Regions from separate parts of the Evansella cellulosilytica DSM 2522 genome, predicted to be linked through region 2. Evidence: predicted binding sites of a transcription regulator. Region 2 holds the regulator's gene; each other region holds the start of a gene.
The links. The regulator Rex, encoded in region 2, represses fermentation and respiration genes when NADH is low (regulators of the CRP and FNR family bind a similar motif). The targets are predictions, from matches to a motif close to TTGTGAAATATTTCACAA.
Positions count from the first base shown of each region.

Region 1: a site for Rex is predicted at 6,253-6,270, ahead of BCELL_RS14490 (YwiC-like family protein). Genes of this name have one in related genera too.
Region 3: a site for Rex is predicted at 5,316-5,333, ahead of BCELL_RS06605 (polymer-forming cytoskeletal protein). Genes of this name have one in related genera too.

Region 1 is NC_014829.1:3,113,631-3,121,930, forward strand. It holds gene fabF (beta-ketoacyl-ACP synthase II) at 1-574, opposite strand, end outside; gene BCELL_RS14465 (beta-ketoacyl-ACP synthase III) at 622-1,554, opposite strand; gene BCELL_RS14470 (penicillin-binding protein) at 1,854-2,228, opposite strand; gene BCELL_RS14475 (hypothetical protein) at 2,379-2,708, opposite strand; gene BCELL_RS14480 (BMP family ABC transporter substrate-binding protein) at 2,831-3,796, opposite strand; gene BCELL_RS22660 (hypothetical protein) at 3,915-4,076, opposite strand; gene BCELL_RS14485 (hypothetical protein) at 4,155-4,925, opposite strand; gene BCELL_RS14490 (YwiC-like family protein) at 5,364-6,083, opposite strand; gene BCELL_RS14495 (hypothetical protein) at 6,355-6,891, shown strand; gene BCELL_RS14500 (Crp/Fnr family transcriptional regulator) at 6,935-7,645, opposite strand; gene BCELL_RS14505 (NarK family nitrate/nitrite MFS transporter) at 8,003-8,300, opposite strand, start outside.
Region 2 is NC_014829.1:389,131-397,430, forward strand. It holds gene BCELL_RS01965 (hypothetical protein) at 1-1,635, shown strand, start outside; gene BCELL_RS01970 (ABC-F family ATP-binding cassette domain-containing protein) at 2,088-4,022, opposite strand; gene moaC (cyclic pyranopterin monophosphate synthase MoaC) at 4,166-4,645, shown strand; gene BCELL_RS01980 (redox-sensing transcriptional repressor Rex) at 4,738-5,373, shown strand; gene BCELL_RS01985 (MDR family MFS transporter) at 5,620-7,029, shown strand; gene BCELL_RS01990 (hypothetical protein) at 7,855-8,055, opposite strand.
Region 3 is NC_014829.1:1,470,349-1,478,648, reverse strand. It holds gene BCELL_RS06625 (ABC transporter permease) at 1-214, opposite strand, end outside; gene BCELL_RS06620 (ABC transporter ATP-binding protein) at 220-1,002, opposite strand; gene BCELL_RS06615 (S9 family peptidase) at 1,360-3,360, shown strand; gene BCELL_RS06610 (IS1182 family transposase) at 3,755-5,119, opposite strand; gene BCELL_RS06605 (polymer-forming cytoskeletal protein) at 5,359-5,886, shown strand; gene BCELL_RS06600 (DMT family transporter) at 6,052-6,927, shown strand; gene BCELL_RS06595 (ABC transporter ATP-binding protein) at 7,295-8,300, opposite strand, start outside.

The sequences.
Region 1 (8,300 bases), 2.0 Mb from region 2:
CAGCTCCACCTGTTATCATAATATCAGCGTCTCCTCGTTGAACAACTTTAAAAGCATCTCCGATAGAATTAGCACCGGATGCACAAGCTGTAACAGTACATGAATTGATTCCCTTTGCGCCTAATGAAATCGATACTTGTCCAGAAGCCATATCTGGGATTAACATTGGCACAAAAAATGGACTGACGCGACGATGTCCACGTTTTTCATATAAACGGAATTGTTTTTCATATGTTTCCATTCCACCAATTCCAGATCCAATCCAAACTCCGATTCGATGAGCATTTTCATCATTAATTGTTAATTTCGCATCCTTCACTGCCATCTGTGCACTTGCGACAGCAAATTGCGTAAACCTGTCCATTTTTCGTGCGTCTTTTGCATCCATAAAGACTGCAGGGTCAAAATCCTTTACTTCGGCAACTACTTCTGTTGGGAATTGGGCATCCTCAAATTTCGTTAGCTTACCAATCCCTGATTCTCCTTTTACAAGTCTATCCCAAGTCGTATTAGCATCTAGTCCTAACGGAGTTACAGCTCCGATTCCTGTTATAACAACACGTTTTTTTTCCATTTTAACGAACTCCTCTCATTTCTTTGTAATTTGGTCATCTAAACGAATTATCGTCCCCAACGTAATGCTACTGAACCCCAAACTAATCCAGCTCCAAATCCTACAAGTACAAGCACATCACCATCATGTATTTTCCCGCTATCTAGTTCATGCACCAACGATAATGGGATTGATGCGGATGACGTATTTCCATATCTATCAACCGTCATTGACATTTTTTCTATCGGTAAATCTAATCTTTGTCTTGCTGATTCCATTATTCGAATATTTGCCTGATGCGGGATGAGAAAATCAACATCCTCCTTGTTCAGCCCAGCTTTCCCCACTACATTTAGCGAGGATTCTCCCATTTGTCTTACTGCAAATTTAAATACTTCTCTTCCATTCATATGAAGAAATTCGTGAAGCTTAATATGTTCTCCTCCGCTTCCATCTGAACCTAATTCAAAGGACAATATCCCTTTATCACTCGAAACCTCTCCCATAACGATAGCACCTGCACCATCACCAAAAAGAACAGCTGTATTTCTGTCTTGCCAATCTACAATTTTTGAGAGTTTTTCTGCACCAACGATAAGGACGTTTTTATATGCACCAGTTTCAATAAACTGTTTTGCTGTCACCATGCCATAAATAAAACCCGCACATGCAGCACTTATATCCATTGCAGCGGCCTTCTGTGCACCTAATTGATGCTGTAACATGGATGATACCGAAGGAAAAGCGTGATCAGGAGTAACTGTGGCAACTAGAATAAGGTCTAGATCTTCAGCTGATACATTTGCATTCAAAAGCGCCTCTTTAGCCGCAAGATACGACATATGAGAAGTATCCATCTCATCTGAAGCTATCCTTCTTTCTTTGATTCCAGTTCTTGTTCTTATCCATTCATCATTTGTATCAATTTTCTTTTCAAGCTCTTGATTTGTAACTACTGTTTCCGGTACATATTTACCAGCACCTAAAATTCCTGCTTGCATACCTCTTCCTCCTCAAAAAATCTATATGAAATATTCTATTATTATTTTTTATAGTTAATATTATGACCTAGTGCTAAAAAAAATGCAATTATTACTTTATCAGTCCTCAAAATGATCATTACATTAAAATATATAATAACAAACTGTATTCATTATGTCGTGTATATGTATTGATGACTTTCTTATTTTGAATATGAAAGAGAGACGCAATAGGTAAAAATCATCCTGTTGCATCTCCCTCTCTACAAGAACATCATTTTATTAAACAATTCAGTTATACGTGAAGAATTTATTGCAAGCTAATTGTGTCCCATATTCGGTGCGTAATCTGGTCCATAGTTTGGACCGTAGTTTGGACCGTAATCTGGACCATAATTCGGACCATAGTTTGGTCCATAATCTGGGCCGTAGTTTGGACCGTAGCTTGGGCCATAGTGTGGTCCATGATGAGGACCATAGTGCGGTGCACCATAAGGCATTGGGTGACCATGGGCTGGCACTGGCGCATAAGCTTGTGGGCGTGGACCTGAGAATGCCATTCCTAGTAAACCACCACCTGCTAATCCTGCTACAAAAGGTAAAATAGGCCCAAATCTTTCTTGCCCTCCATGATGATGCTGATGTCCACCTTGATTTCTATACCATCCGTGTTGTTGTTGATACATTGGAGACATATGCACGTAAAACTACCTCCTTTATTCCATGCTCTGAGGATGAAGCAACCTCTTGTCATGTCTTCTTTAGTATCATATGAGGGCATTTGACTCTATGTACCTGTCCAGAAGCGCAACGGGCGCCTGCACTTAGCCAGTGGAAGAAAAACGTTATTCGCCTATACGTGTATCGCCAAGCGATTCCATTAGTTCTTGGAAAAGTTCAGCTACTCTCGTTTTCAATTTTTCCTCTTTGACATTTTTAGCATCATACTTTTCCAGTTCTTCAAATGTCTCTAGAAAATTTTCAATATCTTTTGTACCAATTTGGGCAATCGCCAAATAAGATAAGAAAGTAATATTCGGTCTATCTTCTTGATGAAGTAGCTCTCGTAAAGGTTCAAGAAGCTGTTTCGCTCTACCATAATTTTTCTGATGAATTGCTTCATAACCTTCCACTACACGATCGGCCATTTTTTTAATCGCCTTATTTTGCGGCATGATAAAATCCCCTTTTTGAATTGCCATTTAATCATTATTTTGAGGTGTAAAATTATAAAATGCAAATGAAAGGGTTCTTCATTTGCATTTTAATACATTTACCATTATAGGATATAATTGAATTATTCATTCATTTCATGTGGTAATTGACCAGTTTCAATGTAATGGGCAATCGCTACTTCAATTTTTTCTCTTATTTCATCAGGCACCTCTGTACTAAATGTACCTAATGAAATAACGCCTTCTTCAAAATCGTAGTATATATTACCATTCTCTAATGTGCCATTTTGGTACTCATTAGCTACATGCTCATATAAACGCTCCACATCTTGAACTGTACTTGTTAGAATAGTAGATTCGCCTAAGTCGATATGGTCGCCGACATAACCTATTGCATATAACCCAGAGTCCTTTATCTCATTGACAAGTGTTACATGAAATCCATCTCCTGCAGGATAAAAAATATCAACTTCAAGCCCTTTCATATTGTAAAAATGCTCTAGAGCTTTCTCTTCATTTGTCCAATCATAAACAAATTCTGTAAAAACTTTTATATTTTCATTTTGATAATTTGCCCCTTCAATAAAGCCCTCTACTTCAGGTTGAAATGGAAATGCGGCAATGATGCCTACTTTATTAGAATGAGACATCTCACTCGCTAGCATTCCAGCAAAATAGCCCATTGAATAACCTTCAAAATGAATACTTGTTATCCCATCTCCAGAAACATCTCCATTAAAGCTTACAAAATGAATATGGGGATACTCATCTTTTAAATCCATAAAATAGTCTGCATATAAATAGCTATGTCCAAAAAGAAGTGTGACTCCTTCGTTACTAAATTCCTCTATAGATTCATATATTTGTTCGGATGTTTGAATATCTTCCTTTATGTATACTTGAACATCAAATGTAGACTGAATATTAAGTACTCCTTGATAAGCCTTACTATTCCAACCGTGATCATCAATTGGATCAGATAATAACAATCCTATTTTCTTAAATTCTACATGTGTTTCATCACTTTGTGAGCAGCCTGTAAATAGTAAGATGCTTAATACTATCAATAAATAAATATAGCCCTTCATTTTCTAACGACACGCTCCTCTGCGCCAATTATTTAATTTTTAACTAATCACTCTCCTTTCCATTATATTCTTAATTATAGAGAAAAGGACAATCCGATTCTTACTTTTATGTTACATTTTAGCCTCTCATTTTCGATCGATAAAAAATATATTCACATAGAAATCCAAAGCATATAGCAAAAAGGACAACAATTCCTTCTGATGCAAAAAATTGAGAGAGAATGATAAAACAAAGAAGGGTGGCAACTGCAAATATCATTACGCCATACAACAGTTTCATTCTTCCACCCCTTTCACTTTTTTTACTTTTTTATCATTACAAAAGAAGCTAAATTGTGCAAGTGAAACTTTTTTCCTATTACCGCTTTCTTATATTGTACATTTTTAATTTCTTTTCGTGTTTTCTATAAAAATTAATCATTTGACTAGAAAATTGTTCGACCGTTTTACCCGGCATATAAAAAGTAGTGATGAGCTCCCTTTGAATATCCTTCCTTCGCTGAATAAAAGAACGGATATGAATATCAGGATTATATGGTGCCTGGTAAATCACTTGAAAAACACGAAAAGGTAGATACATTGGTATATCATTTAGTATTAACGATTTTTCTTTACATAATTTCTCTACGTTCTTCTCTTCAACACGATACGCTTCTTTAATTTCTTGAATAAAACGCTTATAAAAAAAACGGTTCTTTTTTTCTTCTTCGTATTGTTGGAATAAATCTATACATGGATTGTATAAAATAATTGAACGTATTTGAATAAATTGGTGTGTCATTAATCTAAAGGCAATCAATGCTCCTATTCCTTCTGCAAATATATGAATTTTTTCATTTATAATTTCCGATGTTAAAACGTATTTAACTAAACGTTCTACTACATGAAACACCTGATCATTACCCCAATGAATATGTTTAGGATCACAATAAAAAACAGTGTACCCTTCATCTATTAGTCTATTAAGAAACTGATTGCGTAAAGGGTGCTGAATCCACGAACTAGTAGTACTATGAACGAAGTGGTGTTTATCACCGAGTAGAAGAATTGCAAATCCATTAGGTTTTTCAGGAAGATGGACATAGCATTTTAGTCCTTCAATTGTTAAAACTCTTTCATTTATCGACATGTTCATCCCTCTCCAATAATATTTCTCATATAAATTAAATTAAGTTTAACTCCAGTCTTCCTCATCAATATCTTATTCGTAATTTACTGCCTCGTTCTCTTTTTTTATAAATTAGTTCTTGTTTCCTTTAGAAATTGTGTCATCTATTTTTTAAAATGAATTAGCTTGCTTAAATCTATTGAGAGGGGTGGGATATTACGAATCTTATTTAGAAAAGTGAAAGGTCCTTTCCTTTCTCAGTGGTGTGGGAAACTGGACTTTCCTTAGCGCATTTAAGAAAGACGAAGATATACTAATTTCATGTTTGAACGGTTAGATTATACGAGGGACGTTTAAGATGAATATTTTTCACCGTAGACAAATATAATATCTCATTTTAACCACTTAATGTAGAAAAGGGTTGACTCATAGTATAGAATTGAATCTTTTGAGTCAACCTCAAATGTGATGAAGGATGATAAAAATGAAGAATAGTAAACTGTTTATTATTTCAACAATTCCTATATTCATAGGCTTCTTTAATAGCTGTTTTGGAAATGCAATTGCTTTAAGGAATGTAATAATGAAGACAATAGCTATAAGATAATATTGCAGATAAATAGTGATGATTACTATTGCAATATGGTACGCAAATGACCATTTGTGGAATAACCGGTTATTCTTTTCCCTTATTAATGATTTAACATGAAAAACACTGCTAGTAAAGTATAAAACAGTTAAAAACAAGTAAGTAAATACATGACCTTGTAAAACATTTCCACTTATAATATGAGCAATAGGCAAAAGACTAGATAACGCAACAATAGCGATCAAATCATTAATAAACCATCTTTCCCTCTTTGTTTTTGCAAAATAAACGTTACAAGCAAATAGGGCAATAATAACGCTTCCTATAAATAGAATATGTGGGTATATGATCACGTAAGGAACAGTAAACATCCCCCCTATGATCATGTATACTATGAAGGATGGCCACACATCACTTTTTTTCGTATTTCTTATATACGTTAATAAAGGCGATTGGGCAAAATAAAAGGAAAATACTCCTAAAAAAAATAGTAGGTGTCCCCATTGAAAACCGCTAGTTATTGCTCCTATCCAGTAAGGGACAATAAGCATCGCCCACGCACCATGCTCTCTTGGAATGTACCATTTCATCTCATTCACCTCTCTAAAACAACTTTATATTTTGTCTATGTTAAAACTTTGTTGATCATTTCCGCTTCAATATGCTCAGTTGCCACAGTGGGCTCGCACCTTCGTTAAAATCAATACTCTCCTTTAACAGAGGCTATATTTTAATAATAAAGGAATTTTAACATAAAGTTTGTGATAAATATCACATTTCATAAAGACATATATGTGATGTTTTATACATCATATACAGACTTTATTTGTTATTGTAATGTACATATAAGGAGGTTTTTATATGTTAAGTGTAAAGATTACGTACAAAAAAGAGCCTAATCTTCATGAGTTTCTTGAAGATTTAGGTTTTAAAAATAAAAATGGTATATTTGTTAAGAAGCTCTCTAAAATCTCTAGAAAAGAGCTAAAAGGCCAATTAGATAAAGACCTTTTAGTTCTCACTTTTCCTGAAAATGTAACAATGGATGATTGTGAGCAAATTTATGGTTTAATTAAAAGCATTGATGATAATCTCGATTGCCACATCGATGATGCTAAAGCACATTTAGGCTATGACTCAGAAGGTAACAAAGTTAATGTATACCATGGATTTCCATCATGGACAAAATATATCAATAAAGCGAAACACCGTTCTCTAGAAGGACAACGAGTTGTCATTTTCCATGGTGAAGAAGAACTCGGTCACGGTATTCTTTTAACGTACGAGGAAGTAGTTAGCGATGATCACAAAATAAAATCCATTTCCTGTACTCTTTTAACTACTTCAGGGGAACAATCTTTTTTTGGTGAAGATCTACACCTCGAACCTTTAATGTAAAAAAAGCGCGAGGCACTATATCGCCTTGCGCAGGAAACCCTTTTTAAATTGTACATATTTCAACTGGACAATCACCACAATGTAAATAATCTTTAAAAAATTGTATATTATGAATAGTAATATATCCGTCTTTCATCGATAAGATATTAGTTTTTTTCAAATCATTGAGCATACGATTGACACTTTCACGTGTCGTCCCTATATAGTTTGCAATATCTTGGTTTGTTAGTTGTACATTAATAAAGATGGAACCATCTCTATCTTCACCATATGAATTACTAAATCGTATCAGTGTTGAATATAAGGCACCAGTCTTTCCACAAAGAATTAGATCGCGAAACTTTGCTTGTGTAGACTGTGTATGTCTTGCAAACCATTTCATAAAGGCAACAGCAATTTCACCATTTTCACGAAATAACTCTTCTAATGTATGTCTATCAAATCGAACAAGTGTAGCATCATCAATCACTTCGGCCGTTACACTAATTGCCATTTCATTAAATAATCCTACCTCACCGACAAGTTCGTCTTTCTGCTTTAAATGAACGGAAAACTCTTTTCCATCCGCTGTCATTTTACTTAACCGCACTTTGCCAGAGCACACTAAATATACATGCTCAGGAAAATCCCCTTCGTAAAAGAGAAATGTTCCACTTTTTACTTTTATCTCTAATCCATAACTAAGTAATAGCTTTTGGTTTTCCTCTGAGAGTTCATTAAAGAATCTTTTCATCTGGAGTTGCTTCTTATTCATGAGAAAACCCTACTTTCTGTCATTCGTTTTGCATTTATTTTACTACCCTTATGTTAACACTATTCGTATAGGTAAAAGTGATAATAATTTGACTATTGTATGACAGTTACTTTTTCCCAATCACTATGCCTAATGTACGTTAATTGTTCGTCTTTTTCTATCTTTTGTCACTTATCGAAAAGTGAAACGAGCGTCTCTGCTGTTGAAAAGAAAACTGGTTTGAGATAGCTCAATCCAGTTTGTGTAAATAATAATATATTCATTTAATGAAGGGATTGAGGCTGCATTCTAATAAGATAATCTCCACTAAACTAGAATGCAGCAATTAAATCTCTCCCACGCGTCAAGGTTAAATATTTAACATTTCACTTCAGCATTTTTTCTCGAGTAGTAGTACCAGTTCATTACTAAACTGATTACATAGTAAGCTATGAAAATATAAAGAGCCAAATTTGCTGTTCCAGTAGTATCTATAGACCAACCAAAAATGCTAGGAATCAGATATGCTCCATATGCTGCAATTGCTGCTGTAAAACCTAACACTGCGGCTGCTTCTTTCTGATTAAAGATGAACGGAATCATTCTAAATGTTGATCCATTTGCGATACCAGTGGCAAAAAATAATACGATAAACATAATCAAAAACCCTGTGAAA
Region 2 (8,300 bases):
GGGAATTTATACGATGTCATTGTGGATAATCGAGATGCACCGTTAGGAGTAGAAATAGATAAAACGTTAGTTGTGGAAAAGTTAATAGATGTTCAAAAACAGCATGAAAGGACGTTCACCGTCGTTGAATGGGGAGATTTATATCGTTTATTCTCTGAGGAAGGAAAGATAGAGCCAGAGCATTTCGATTATCTATATGAAAATACGTTACTTAGACTAGAAGAAACGGTAGCAATGGTTCAACACCTTAATACCGAAGTGTGGCTGCTATCTCCTGCAGTGAATAACAATGCATATGCAAGGAAAAATCAGCTAGGACCTCTTTGGATTTGGAAAAACGACAGTAATACGTCAAAAGCAACGCTCTACTCTGAAACGACGCGGCGGACGTCTTTAGTAAGTAATACGGATATAGCTGAAACTTGGGTTCAAGCTTATATTGATGATTCATTACATAGTGGCAGCAGCTTAGGAAATGCACTTTTATATAAGCCTGTTGTAGAAGAAAATGATTGGTCTTTTATAGACTTCCAAAAGAGATTAAATGAAATTAACTATGTGTATGCGAAGCGGGGCGCTGTATTATCGAGTTATGTAACAGGATTAGTACTGCTATTAATTGTTGTATCACTTATGATTTGGCTTTTAAAAGATGTGGAAAAGTGGAAAAAGGCTGCAGTATTGTTACTACTAAGTGGTGTAAGTTCACCTTTTATTTTTATTATTATCCCGCCAGTTATGACAAATAGTTCACCTTACTTGTATGTCATGTTAGTAACTTTTTTAAGTTTCTTACTCGGCCTGTTGATAACAAAACTTTCAAAGAAACCATTTAGTGTTGCTTGTGGATTATTTTTTATCACTTTAATGTTTGATGTTATTTTAGGTGGGTATTTACTAGAGCGATCTTTTTTGAGCTATGATCCAGTTATTGGTGCACGTTATTATGGCATTGGGAATGAGTTCGCAGGAATATTCATCGTTAGTGGTCTGTTAATGATAGTCCCTTTTATAGGAAAGTTTAAAGACCATTTATCCTTTAAGGCAGCTTTTACAATTTGGTTCAAGCTCATGAGCGTCCTTGTCATTTTACTTATCGCGTTAGGTAGTTCTACCTATGGCGCAAATGCTGGGGCAAGTTTAGCTGTCAGTGTTGTCATGTTCTTTTTAACGATCCAGCTACTATTAAAAAATATTACGTGGCCTGTAAAATTAGTAACTGGGTTCCTATTTTTATTTGTCGTTCTTGTAGGCATATATGCTCTACAATTGAAGGCGCCATCAACGCATATTTATATCGCATTTCAACAACTATTAAGTGGCGATACCTCTGCTATTTGGCAAACGATCATAAGAAAAGTTGAAATGAACATAAAAATATTTAGAGTATCTTATTGGACACAGCTTTTTATAACAAGCTATTTTTTAGTAGGTTTAATTGTGTGGAGGAGAAAAAAACAAGAGCTGCATAAACAACAAACATTTATGATGAATACGTGTATAGTTGCTTCCCTCGCCCTACTAGTTTTAAATGATTCAGGCATTGTAGCGGCAGCAACCTCGATGTTCATTACGATAAGTGTCTGCTACGGATGGTCTTTACAAAATTCAGTTTCTGCGAGAGCTAACGGTTAGATTCTTAGCTTATAAGTGAATGTGTGGGCACGTACATTCATTTAAAAAGTTTGTTTTGTCTGTTTGTAGTATTGGCTGATGTTGTATTTTAGTAACTATATTTCGAATAGGATGGGCTTGACTCACGAAGGAAGTTTGAAGTGTTGAGAGATGTCGATAGAACGTCTCTCAGAGCAGATAGGAACTGAGAAAAACAGGAACAGTGACGATAGAGCACTCTTCATAGCAGAAAAAAATCTGTTATCGTGGAACAAAATTGATGTATAGCAAAAACCGTTACAAGTCGCAACGGTTTTTGTTTACATTATTAAACAATAAAATGACATTCGCCAGTTTAACCTTGAATCTTCAGTTTAAGTCCAACAACTCTACAAAATAATACAGATCACTTTTTCAAATTGCATGAAGGGACTCAATAAGGAATGACCAAACTCTAGAGTCTCCCTCTATATTTATTCATCCTGCAGCTGTTCCCATTCTTCCATCCATTTATCTACATTGGCTTTTGACTTTTCTATATTGTTATTTAGCTCAAGCGATTTTTCGTGATCCTGGTATATAACTGGATCGCACAGGTCTTCCTCCCATTGAGCAATACTTGTTTCTTCTTTTTCAATGAGTACTTCTAACTCCTCTATCCGTCTTTGACGCTGGCGTTCTTTTTTCTTTAATTCCTTTTCACGCTCATAGTCATGCTTGGCGGAGCCTTCGCTAGATTGCTTTTCAGGACTAGCTGTTCGAGTTGCAGCAGCTTTTTTTTCGGCTAATTTTTTTAGCTCTTCTTGCTCTAACTTTTTCGTGACGTAATAGTCGTAATCACCTAAATAGTCCGTTATTTTTGTCGAAGATAATTCAGCTACTCTTGTTGCCATTCTATTCACAAAGTAACGGTCGTGAGATACAAAAAGGAGAGTTCCTGGATAATCAATGAGTGCAGATTCTAATACTTCTTTACTATCAATATCGAGGTGGTTTGTCGGCTCATCAAGTATTAGCAAGTTTGCGTTAAGCATCATAAGCTTCGCAAGTGCTAATCTTGCTTTTTCTCCACCGCTAAGATCATAAACAATCTTTAAGACGTCATCACCACTAAATAAAAAATTCCCTAAAACGGTACGAATATCTTTTTCTGGCGTTTGTGGATATTCGTCCCACAGTTCTTGAAGCACCGTCTTATTAGATGTTAATTCCGTTTGCTCCTGATCGTAATAGCCAATTTTAACGTTACTACCGTAATTGATCTGACCAGCTATCGGGGATAATTTTTTGGAAATCGCTTTAATCAACGTTGATTTTCCGATTCCGTTTGGTCCAATTAAAGCAACGCTTTCTCCGCGCGTTATCTTTAAATTAATGTTTTCAAATAGTGTGTTCCCATTAAAGCCTACAGACAGATTTTCAATGGATAGTACGTCGTTTCCGCTCTGCTTATTAATGTTAAACCGGAACTTTGCAGAATGGTCATCATCGATAGGCCGATCTAATGGCGTCATTTTTTCTAGCTGTTTTCTTCTACTTTGTGCTCTTTTAGTAGTGGAAGCTCGAGCAATATTACGTTGAACAAAGTCTTCAAGCCGTTTCATTTCTTCCTGCTGTTTTTCAAACCGCTTTAATTCTATTTCAAGGCGTTTCGCTTTTTCCTCTAAATAGTTACTATAGTTGCCAGGATACTTAGTCGTCTCGTTAAATGACAGCTCGTATACTTGATTAACAATACGGTCAAGAAAATAACGGTCATGTGATACTACGAGTATCGCGCCATCATAACTAGATAAATAATTTTCAAGCCATGTAAGAGTTTCTATATCTAAGTGGTTTGTCGGCTCATCTAAAATTAATAGATCAGGCTTTGATAGGAGGAGCTTTCCAAGAGCTAGTCGCGTTTTTTGGCCGCCACTTAAAGTGTTTACAGTCGTGTTATAGTCAAAGTGAGCAAAATTTAAGCCAGATAATATACCACGTATATCTGCTTCGTATTGATAGCCACCTGCATCTTTGAAATCTTGCTGTAATTGATCATAATCTGATAAAACTTTTTCATAGTCACTTTGATTCGGATTACTCATTTTTTCTTCTAGTTTTCTTAGCTGTTTCTCCATTTGTTTTAAATGAACAAATACAGTGTTCATCTCTTCCCAAATGGAACGATCGGTGTTTAACCCACTATCCTGTGCAAGGTAACCGATTGAAACGTTTTTAGGTATGATTAAATCTCCAGAGTCAAATGAGAGGTCACCAGCAATAATTTTTAGAAGTGTAGATTTACCGGCACCATTACGACCGACTAATGCTACACGTTCACGGCTTTGTACCTCAAGCTTTACATTTGATAAAATTCTCTCTGCTCCGAAGGATTTTGACAATTGTACACATTGTAATAAGATCATCTTTTTCATCCTCACTGTCTAAATCCATACATTTCACAAAATAAGTGTACATGAATAAACACATATGAAGCAACTTAAATGAAAGTGGTTGTGTAGTTTGTGAAGAAAAGTGTACAATAGTGTTAGTAAAGGGGGTAGAAGCCTTGAGTTCGTTCACGCATTTTAATGAACAAGGGAGAGCCAAAATGGTCGACATCTCCGATAAAGGAGAAACAGTGCGAACAGCTGTTGCAAAAGGAAGCATCCAAGTAAATAAAGAAATATACGATGGCATTCAACAAGGGACAATGAAAAAAGGAGATGTTTTAGCTGTTGCTCAAGTAGCAGGTATTATGGCTGCAAAAAACACATCACAATGGATACCTATGTGTCACCCTTTATCTTTGTCGGGAGTTAACATACATTTTGATTGGGAAACTAGTGAAAGTGAATACACGTTACATATCGAAGCAAGTGTAAAGACAAAAGGAAGCACAGGTGTTGAAATGGAAGCGCTAACAGCCGTGTCAGCAACGGCTTTAACGATTTACGACATGTGCAAAGCAGTTGACAAAGGAATGATAATAGGAGAAAATTACTTGCTTGAAAAAACAGGTGGGAAGAACGGCGACTTTAAAAGATAGCAATAATAAATACAAATATATATTAAATGAAATGGGACTTCAAAAGAGATCTATATTCTTTTGGAGCAACCATCATGCTAGGAGGGAATAGTGTGGATATTGAACAAGCCAAAATACCGCAAGCAACAGCAAAACGTCTACCGCTTTATTATCGATTTTTAGAGAGCCTGCAATCTTCTGGAAAACATCGTGTATCGTCCTCTGAGTTAAGTGAAGCAGTAAAGGTAGACTCAGCAACAATCAGACGTGATTTTTCCTATTTCGGTGCATTAGGGAAAAAGGGCTATGGGTATAATGTTAACTACTTATTGACTTTTTTTCGTAAGACGCTTGATCAAGATGAAGTGACAAAGGTCATTTTAGTAGGAGTAGGTAATTTAGGAACTGCACTATTAAACTATAATTTTTCCAAAAGTAACAACATGAGAATTGAAATGGCATTTGACGTAGACGAAAACAAAGTGGGACAAGAAATTGGAAACGTTAGCATTCATCATTTAAATAATATTGAAGAGCTGATTCAAGGTGAAATTGAAGTTGCTATTTTAACTGTTCCTGCTAATGCAGCACAGCCAATTGCAGACCAATTAGTAAAAGCAGGGATTAAAGGAATTTTAAACTTTACACCAGCAAGACTATCCGTTCCGGAAAACGTTCGTATTCATCATATTGATTTATCAGTAGAACTACAATCATTAGTTTACTTTTTAAAGCATTATCCAATGTAAATGAGAATATTACCCTTTTCTTCAGAAGAGTTCTACATACAAAGTACTTACAGGTGTGTTTAAAGGTTAGTAAGCCTTTAACACACCTTAATTTTATTTATTGGAGTTCTTGAGGCAGTAATGTTGCCCTCATACAAGGGGATGCTATTTTTCGTTAAATAGGCATGTAGGCAATCATCGGCTATCGTGGTATAGTAATAGTAATGTTTCGAGTTTCGAAAAAGTTTTAGCAAGCAGGTGATGTTGTTGAGCAAAGTACCACATAAATGGCTCGTAGTTATTACAGTTTTATTAGGGACTTTTACAATTATTTTAAATAACAGTATGTTAAATCCAGCAGTTCCCCATTTAATGAATGTGTTCGGTGGGGATGCCGTTGCGACTGGATGGGTTATTACGATTTTTATGGTTACAATGGGTATTACGATGCCAGTTACGGGATATTTAGGTGATAAGTTTGGGAAAAAGCAGCTATATATGGCTGGCTTGTTCATCTTTATTCTTGGATCCATTTTAGGAGCTTTTTCGTGGGATCTATCCTCTCTCATTTTATTCCGTGGTCTTCAAGGAATAGGTGGCGGATTAATGATGCCAACATCGATGGCGCTTATTTTTGAAGTTTTTCCGAGGAAAGAACGTGGACTTGCGACAGGGATTTATGGTATTGCTGCAATGATGGCGCCAACAATTGGACCGACACTAGGTGGATTTATTATCGAAATGGGATCGTGGCAATGGCTCTTCCTTTGTAACATTCCTACTGGATTATTAGGTCTTATCTTTTCATATTTGTATTTAAAACAAACGAAAAAGGTCAATGGACTTACGTTTGATTTGTCGGGATTCGTTGCTGTCACGCTCGGTGTAGGTGCGATTTTACTTGCATTAGGAAGAGTGTCGGAGATTGGACATTTAACAAACGTATTGAATATTGCTCTTATTGTTTTCGGACTATTATCGTTATTCCTTTTTATCCGCATAGAAAACAGAAAAGAACAGCCACTTCTCGATTTATCGATTTTTAAAGTACGTGCATACACGTATAGCGTTTGGATTGGAAGTATCAGTAGTATTAGCTTGTTTGCTGGTATTTTTCTCGTACCATTGTTAGTGCAAAATGTATATGGTTACGGTGCGATTATGACAGGATTGTCGTTATTGCCAGGAGCATTACTTTCCGGTATTTTTATGAGCATTGGTGGAAGGATGTTAGATAAAAAAGGCCCCGCACTTGTAGTAACGACAGGCCTTATTTTGACGACAATACCTACCTTTTTATATGGATTTTTAAGCTTAGAAACGGCATTATGGGTTATTTTCGTCCTAAATGGTGTAAGAGGAATAGGGATGGGATTAAGCACAATGCCATCTACAACAGCAGGTATGAATGCTATTCCAGAACAGCTAATTACGAGAGGGTCGGCAATGAATAATGTGCTTCGCCAAATGAGCTCTTCGTTAGGGATCGTTTTCATATCCGTATATTTCGAGGTTAGAAGAGGACAGCTTACTGCACTAAATGGGACATCACTTGAACAATCGAGCTTACAAGCAATTAATGAAGGGTTTATCATTATCGCTATACTTTCCTTAATATCTATACCAATTGGGATATTACTTGGGAAAGAACATAAAAAGCAGCAAAAGGACCACTGAAAAAGTACTTAAATTCAAAGGGTAGACTAATAAATATAAGGTTGTTTGAATATAGAAGTTGATGAGACCTGTGCAAACTCGCTTTCCGTGGGCGGCTGGTGAGCCTCCTCGACCTGCGGTCTGCGGGGTCTCACCCCTGCCTTCGATCCCACAGGAACGAGCGTTACTTCGTCGCCTTATGCTTCGAGTTGTCTCGACGGATACGCTCCAAAGCATATACTCGTAGAGGAAGAGACAGTAAACTCGCTTGCTCCGGTCTCATCAACTTTCCCTTTCCCTATAATGAGCTGTATTAATATTAATGCAACGAAACAGCAAGTTTTTCACTTTTTCAGTGCCTTCTATTTGTATTGCAATGGCTATGCTCGTCGCTCGCCTGATAGGATAAACCCATTCCTATCAGGCTTTTAAACGATTGCGACGGCTACGCACATTGCCTAAGGGCACTGAAAAAGTGAAAGAACGCCACTTTTTCAGTGCCTTCTATTTGTATTGCAATGGCTATGCTCGTCGCTCGCCTGATAGGATAAACCCACTCCTATCAGGCTTTTAAACGATTGCGACGGCTACGCACATTGCTTAAGGGCACTGAAAAAGTGAAGGAACGCCACTTTTTCAGTGCCCTTGCAAAAACAGGAGCGGTTATTGAAGAACGTAAAATAGCTTTATTATCATGACAAAACAAAGGAAGGTTGACTCAAAAGGGGTATCTTACCCAGTGAGTCAACCTCGTTTTAAGGAAAAATCTTATTGGTGCTTACAAACGTAAATTAAAAACATTATCATGAAACATCTTTAATAGCATAAACATACAATAAGACTGAGTTACGTCAATATCGTTTTACAGTTAGGACATAAAGATTTGTCATGCTCTTGCGGTATGCTAGTCTGACATGTTTTGCATATTTTGTTGTTTGCAGCTGATTCAGCTTTGAGAGTTTGACTCTTCTTTTTCTTGTAGAAAATGGAGTATACAAAAAGTAGGACGATGGCGATAACGAGTGTAACAGTAAACCACATTGGCATAGTCTCACCTCCTTTATAAAAAGTAGGTCTTATCTATCTATACTTCAAGCCAGTTCACTTTTAGAACTGAAAAAGGAAAACAATTAGGGGAATATGAATGTTTAATATATAAAGATGAAAACGTTTACAAATGAGTGTCGTTAAAATACAGAAAACCCAACATCGTATGTTCTTGATGTTGGGTTCATTGTGTGAGTGAAATGATATTTATAGAATATATACTTCTATTCTACATGATGATGTCG
Region 3 (8,300 bases), 1.1 Mb from region 2:
CATTAGCAAAAGTGACCCAACCCTCCGAAAAGAGTGTCCCCCAATAACTAGTCAACGTTTCGATTAATTTGTGTATATAAGGTAGCTTCGATTGTGCTAGCCGCACTTGAAAAACGTTTAATAGTAACCAGGAGCAAATTTCCCAAATAATCAGAATTCCAAAAATCCAAGTGATCTTTTGGGCCCATCGCTGAAGAGGTCCTCTGTTTTTCATAACAGCTACACCCCTTCAAATAGATTTCGAATACGTGATATGAGCTCATAAAAATCTGGACTTTGCCTCATATCTGCCGTCCGTGGTCGCGGTAATGGTACTTCAACAACCGATGACAATCTACCTGGGTGAGGGGAAAGAACAAATATACGATCTGATAAAAATATTGCCTCAGTAATACTATGGGTAACGAATACAACTGTGTTGTTTACTTTACTCCAAATGGACAGTAGCTCTTCATTTAATCTCTCTCTACTAAATTCATCTAAAGCAGAAAATGGTTCATCCATTAGCAGTATTTCTGGCTCCATTGCTAACGCTCTTGCAATCGCAACACGTTGCTGCATCCCACCACTTAACTGCCATGGATACTTATCCTTAAACTTTTTCAGACCTACTAACTCTAGCAAATGATCGACTCGACTTTCTCTTTCGGACTTTTTCGTCCCCATCATTTCTAAAGGCAGCGTAATGTTGTCCTTTACTTTTCTCCAGTCATATAAAACAGGACTTTGAAAAACAATGCCATACTTCTGGGCTAGTCTCGCCTCCTTCGCAGTTTTACCAGCTACTTTTATTTCACCCCATGTCGGCTGAATCAAATCAGCCATAATTCTTAATAACGTTGTTTTCCCACAGCCTGAAGGGCCTAATAACGAAACAAATTCGCCCTTCTGAATGGCAACACTCACATTATCCAGAGCTAACACTTCCGTCTTATCCGTCTGAAATCGCATGCTTACTTCCTCAAGCTCTATCTCAGGAGTAAACACTTTTGCTACAGCCATCCAAACCTCTCCTTTCGCTTAGGGTTAATGGGGACGGTTCTTATTCACCAAAATAATTGCTACACTACCATTTTTGTAAAATAATCTAACACAATCTTTTAATTATTTTTGGATTCAAAACCCATTTTGTTAACTTTCATAACAGTATATATCTATCTTTTAGGTAATACATTAGACAAAGTGTAAAATGTAAAGATATAAAATGACGTCATTTTGGTAAATGGATATTGAAGTGAAAGCTTTCCACATAAACAAAGATGTGAGAATTGTCCCATTACTTACTTCTTTTATTTCGAATATCGAAATGTTAAAATAGATTAATAGATTTTTTTAATATTCAAAATGGAGGAATTCAATATGACGAAACGTTCGATTACTGCTGAAGATTTAGTGAAGTTTAAGTTTGTTGGCGACCCTCAAGTGTCTCCTAACAAAGACAAAGCGGCCTACGTGTTAACACATGTGGATAAGGAAAAGGATGGCTACTACTCAAATATTTACGTTACTGACCTTAAAGGACCTGGAAGACAATTCACCTCTCACTACGCAAAAGAGGATAAATTAGTTGTTGATGCTGCGCCGAAGTGGTCTCCAGATGGAAGCTCGCTCGCATTTCGTTCTAACCGCACTGGGAAAAATCAAGTGTATCTATTACATACAGATGGTGGGGAAGCAATTCAGTTAACTGATGTGAAGCAAGGTGTCGGTGACTACGATTGGTCACCAGATGGAAGCAAGCTTGTTTTAACGATTCGTGGAGAGTTTAAGCTTTCAACCGATAAGGACGAAGAAAAGAAGGAAGAAAAAAGTGATGTGAAGGTCATTACGAGACTACGTTATAAAGGAGACGGTGCTGGGATATATAACGATGATCGTACACACGTCTATCTTTTTGACGTCAATACGAAGGAATATACGAAGGTGACAGAAGGCGATCATGACTTTGGTCAACCACGTTTTTCTCCAGATGGGGCTTCTTTAATTTACATCGGTACAAAGGCAGAAGATAAAGAATGGGGCTACCTTCCTGCAATATGGAAATATGACATTGAGAAAAAAGAAGAAGCGCTTTTTTACCAAGGAAATGGTTATATTTACGCACCTTCTTTTTCACCTGACGGAAAGTGGTTGGCCTTTGCTGGTCATAATCGTGGTGAAAGAAGCCAAGGTAATGCGAATGTACTGCTATTATCCTATGAAACAGGAGAGTTAAAGAATTTAACGGAAAACTTTGATTACACGGTTGGGAATCTTGTAGGTGTAGATGCGAAGTACGACACAGGCGGAGGAAACTTAACTTGGGATGCTACAAGCTCGCACATTTACTTCATCGCGACAGTTGGTGGAGATTGCCAATTATTCAGAGTAAATCTGAAAGGTGAAGTTTCGGATTCCTTATCTCCATCCGTAGCGTCAGTAACTTCTTACGATATCGTAAATGACGATAAAGCAGTTCTAGTGCTTGCTACTCCTCATTCTACAGGCGATGTCGTTACTCAAGATTTAACAGATGTAAAAAGCGTAGTGAAGCTTACGAACTGGAACGAAGCTCTCTATGACGAGGTGCATTTAAGTACGCCTGAAAATTTCCATTATAAAAGTACGGATGGTTGGGATATTGAAGGTTGGGTGATGAAGCCTTTTGGATATGAAGAAGGCAAAAAGTATCCTATGATTCTTCAAATCCATGGCGGTCCAGCTACAGCATACGGTAACGGACTCCACCACGAAATGCAGTTAATGGCTGCCAAAGGCTATGTGGTACTTTACACGAATCCTCGCGGGAGTCACGGCTATGGACATGACTTCGTAAATGCAGTTATCGGTGATTACGGCGGAATGGATTATGAGGATATTATGGCTGGTGTCGATTATGCACTGGATAACTTCAGCTACATCGATAACGATCAGCTTTTTGTCACTGGCGGAAGCTACGGTGGATACATGACGAACGTCATCGTCACACGTACAGATCGATTCAAAGCAGCGGTAACGCAACGCTGTATCAGTAACTGGCATAGCTTCTATGGAACGAGTGATATCGGTTTCCTCTTCACAGAGTGGCAGCACGGGCATGCCGACTTATGGGATGATGTAGGAAAGCTATTGGAACTCTCTCCACTTACGCATGCTCGTAATGTCAAAACACCGACGCTCATCCTACACAGTGAACAGGATCTACGTTGCCCAATGGAGCAAGCAGAGCAATGGTACATTGCCCTTAAACGTCTAGGTGTCGAAACAAAATTGGTACGCTTCCCAGATGAAAATCACGACCTCTCACGCTCTGGAAAACCGAAGCATCGCCTAGAAAGATTAGCGCATTTAATCGGGTGGTTCGAAGACCGCAAAAACTAATAGAAATACTAATGGGGACGGTTCTTATTCGCGAACTGTCCCTATTTTTGTTGGCTAACGGGGCTAACGGGGACGGTTCTCGTTTGCCAAATTAATCCCTTTGTTTTGTTTATATTTTATTTAATTAAATTTATTATATGAATCAATTTCATAATTCACTTTTATAAAAAAGCCAACACTTTCAGAATTAATAGTTATATCGTTTTTTAAATCAGTTACTTTAAATTTGTGTTGATTTCCTCTTAAGGATACTCGCTTGCCGCGGGCAACGCTTCAGCTTCCTCGGGAAACCCACCCTGCGGGATCTTCAGCTGTTGCTTTTCCCGCAGGCGTCTCGTACCTTCAGCTCCAATCAACGCTGTTTTAAAATAACATTGGTCCTTTTACAAAAGAATTAAGCTGCTACTGAATTCATTGAATATTGTTTTTGAGCAAGTCTCATGCTAGCTAATTTCATTCCATTGTACACCATGGTAACCAAATCAAAATGGACTTTAGCTCGTTTTCCTGTTCGATATCTTACATTGTTCAACTGAAAGAATTCTTTTAGGTATCCAATGACCCTTTCAACGGAACTCCGTTCCTTAAATCTATCTTTCCAGGCAACTGAACCGCGTGCGGGTGCACTGTACCGGCGTAAATCCGACTCTATTTTTATCTTGTAGACCTTTTGGCATAATGTATCTTCAGCTAGAGGACAATCCCTACACTCTTTTGGACGTGTGTATTTTAAGGTTTGGTATTTTTTATCAAAGCTATCGTATCGATAGGAATGTTCCCTTACACACGTTGGAGCGAAATTTTCATCAAACCCAATTGGCTCTGATTCATTTTTTTTGTTATAAGCAATGATGGAATATCCTTTCATTCGATGGACTTGTTCATAGATTGCATCGTAATCATATCCTGCATCCATTAGTGCATAGATCATCCTAAGTTCCGAAAAGTTTCTCTCTATTCCTTTTAATAAAGGTATAGCAGCTTTACCATCGTTTAGCCTACCTGAGGAAATCATTGAATGAAGAATAAACTGAGTTTTGGTATCAACAGCTAAATGACCTTTATAACCAAACCAAAACACATTTTTCCCTTCACTATTTTTCTTCACGCCCCATGTAGGATGAAGTGGCATTTGATCATGAAGTTCATCGTAAGAAACGTCTAGTTGATCTTCAATTTTCTTTTCAAAAATAGACAAGGATGCTTCCTTAGCTTCTTTCTCTTTTAACCATTGTTCATGTTCGGCCTTTGATTTACGCCCACGTTTCTTTGGCTCAGACTTTGGTTTCTCTTCTTTTTTTGAAGGAGCCTGATCTCTCGCCTCGAAGTGACCAGAGTCAATCGCAATATTAGGATCTGTAATATATTCTTCGTTGATTGCATCAGTTATTATTTGAGAGTTTACCTCTTCAAGAATGTCTGTATCTTTAATTTTTGTAATCATCCTTGAAAATGAAGCTTCAGAAGGGACTGGATCAGATATCAAAAAGCCACAGTCCAACTTAAACTTAAGGTCGGTGTTTAAACGTTCAACTAGGAGTTGCATCTCGGGAATTCTCTCAACAAGCCTCACCACGAGTGCTTGAATCATTGCAGGATAGTTTAATTCTACAGGTCTACCTAAATTAGATCTTTTCACTACGATAGTGAGGATGGGATGAATATCAATCGCTGAAAAAATCTCATCATAACGTTGGGTAGGTTCTAAGTCAAATAAAATTTGCATGCTAAAAAGGCTCTCTTGTCGTACAATAGACATAAGGGGCTTCCTCCCATTCGAATTGGTTTGTTCGTCACTTACTAAATTCGACATTTGGGGAGGTACTCCTTTTTTCATGTTCTGAAACCCTTGGCCCATAAGGGCCAATAATTATGAAATTGATTCATATATAAAAGGTTCATGAAAAGGTCAAAATCTTCATGAACATGCCCCTAATATTAGTGATAAAATCAATTAGTGAAAATATTAACAAACTTTATTAGGGGGAATGTTTAAAAATGAAAAGTTTATTAAAAGGGATTGTAGTAATTGGAATTTCTGCAACAGTATTAATCGCATGTAGTACGGAAGATGAAGCATCAAATAATAATGAGCCAGACGTAGTGACAACAGCATCTATTGTAAATGATTCTGATGCATTTTTGAATGCTGTCAGTGAAGATGGAGAGTGGATTATTGCAACCTTAGATGACATTTCAATTGAAGATGATGTCATTATTGCAGGTCAGTTCCACCAAAGAGGTGACCAAGCAGATGATATTTATCGTAAGCTTGCCCTTTATGAGCAAGATGAAGATAGAAATATTACTGAGACACATACATTATCTGTTTCAACACTAACGGTACAAAGTGAAAATCTACTTGTCCAAGGTGGAACAATTGATGGTGACGTTCTTGTAGAAGAAAACGGTTTTACACTGCATGAGACAGCTACTATTGATGGCAATCTCATCTTTGCTAATGCTGATTTTGAAGCATCTGCAACAGTTGATGGCGACGTAACCGGATCCATTGAAGTAGAATAGGCTAACGGGGACGGTTCTCCTTTGCGAAACGAGTCGGAATGTGAAACATCCTCACTTACCAGTTTATGCAAACGAGAACCGTCCCTATTAGTATTTTCGTACGTGCAACAAATCCCTGTTATGACATAGGCTATTATACTTCACGAAATAAACGGGGGACTAGTTATGGGATTTGTTTTGGCTTTTTTATCAGCCCTATGTTTTTCCATTACGAACATCATTTTGAAAAAGGGTATGCATCATTCAGAACACAACGGCGTGTGGATCATTACATTCATTAACATGTTGATTTTAGGCATTATATTATTGGTTTCAATATATTTACTAGATGTTCCCATCTCTCTTCATCCTCTTGGTCTCACTATTTTTATACTATCAGGTATTTTTATTAACGTTTTTGGCCGAGGTCTTTTATATATGGGGATTAGACATATTGGTTCTTCAAAGGCAGTTGCTATAAAAAACTCTGCCCCAATCATTACTTTTATATTTGCAATCGTTGTGATTAACGAACAAATAACAATGTTTCCTTTCATAGGAATTGTACTTATATTTACTGGATTAATATTGTTAGGTATTCAATTCTTCCACCAATCCTCTCAACAAATATACAAACTTGGGTATGTGATTTCACTTTTATCAGCATTTGGATATGGAATAGGCCAAGGGATGTCTAAACAAGCAATGGAATATGTGCCGAACCCCTTCCTAGGAGTATTCGTAGGAATTCTCGCGGCCTTTGTAGTATTGACGATTATCGAAGCTTCCAGAGGCAAAATTCGTAAACACCTTCATTCAGCTAGGGAGAACCCTTATTATATTTGGGCAGGAGTTACAACGAGTTTAGCGCTACTTTTCTTCTACCTTTCTGTGTCCTATATACCAGTAAGCTATGCCGTTGCCATCCTTGCAGTAGACCCAGTACTAACCGTAATCCTCGTCTCTTTTTTCATGAAAAAAGAAGAATCTGTTTCGAAATTGGTTGTTTTCGTAGCCACCATCGTATTCCTCGGAGCAGTAATCATATCTCTAACAGGCTAATGTGGGCTAATGGGGACGGTTCTTTTTTGCCAAACGAGCTAAGGAAATGCTACATATCCTTAGCTCAGGTAAACAAGAGGCTTCTTATTTGCGAGGCCACTGAAAAAGTACAGAGAAACTTTTTCAGTGCCTTTTACTTGTATTGCAGTCGCTCGCCTGATAGGAAAAACCCACTCCTATCAGGCTTTTAACGATTGCGACGGCTACACACATTACTTAGGGACACTGAAAAAGTGAAAGAACCATTTTTTTCAGCGCCCTCCTTATTTGCAATGTTTTCGGCAAACTAGATCCGTCCCTCTTAGCAATTGCCTCCTTATTTGTACTGTTTTTGGCAAACTAGGTCCGTCCCCATTAGCCTTTTAGTCTATTGTGCAAACTGGCTTTCGTAGAGGTCTGCATAAAATCCTTTTTGCTCCAATAGCTCTCTGTGGTTTCCTTTTTCGATGATGTCCCCTTTGTTCATGACTAAGATTACATCTGAATCCTTAATTGTAGATAGTCGATGAGCGATCACGAAGCTCGTGCGATTTTTCATCATTTGCTTCATTGCTTTTTGTATTTGAAGCTCTGTTCGTGTATCGACACTGCTTGTTGCTTCATCAAGAATTAAAATTTTTGGATCAGAAATGATTGCCCGGGCAATTGTTAATAGCTGTCTTTGCCCTTGTGAAATGTTCGAAGCATCGTTTTCCAATACCGTATCGTACCCATTTGGCAAAGTACGAATAAAATCGTCAGCATAAGCTGCTCGTGCTGCTGCGATCACTTCCTCTTCCGTCGCATTCTTTTTCCCGTATGCGATATTTTCTCTGATCGTCCCACTAAACAGCCACGTATCTTGTAAAACCATCGCAAAAATACTACGAACCTGTTCCCGAGATAAGTCGATCGAGTTGACCTCGCCAATTCGAAGTTTCCCACGGTTTATTTCATAGAAGCGCATGAGTAAATTGATGAGTGTTGTTTTTCCGGCACCAGTTGGACCAACGATCGCAACCATCTGCCCTTGATTTACTTCAATATTTAAATCATTTATGATGTCCTCATTTTCCTCATATCCAAAGCCGACATGTTCAAAGGAGACATTCCCTTTCACCTCATCTAGATTGACCGGTAACCTTTCTTCTCTTTTCTCTTCAGCCTCATCCAACAATATAAAAACTCGCTCTGCTGATGCTAAGGCGTTTTGAATCATATTCGCAATGCTTGCAATTTGATTCATGGGTTGAGAAATTTGTTGCGTGTATTGAATAAAGGCTTGCACATTCCCGATCACGATGCTTCCATTGATAACAAGCACACCACCAACAATACTAACGAAAACGAATCCTAAGTTTCCGATAAACATCATCACAGGCATCATAATTCCA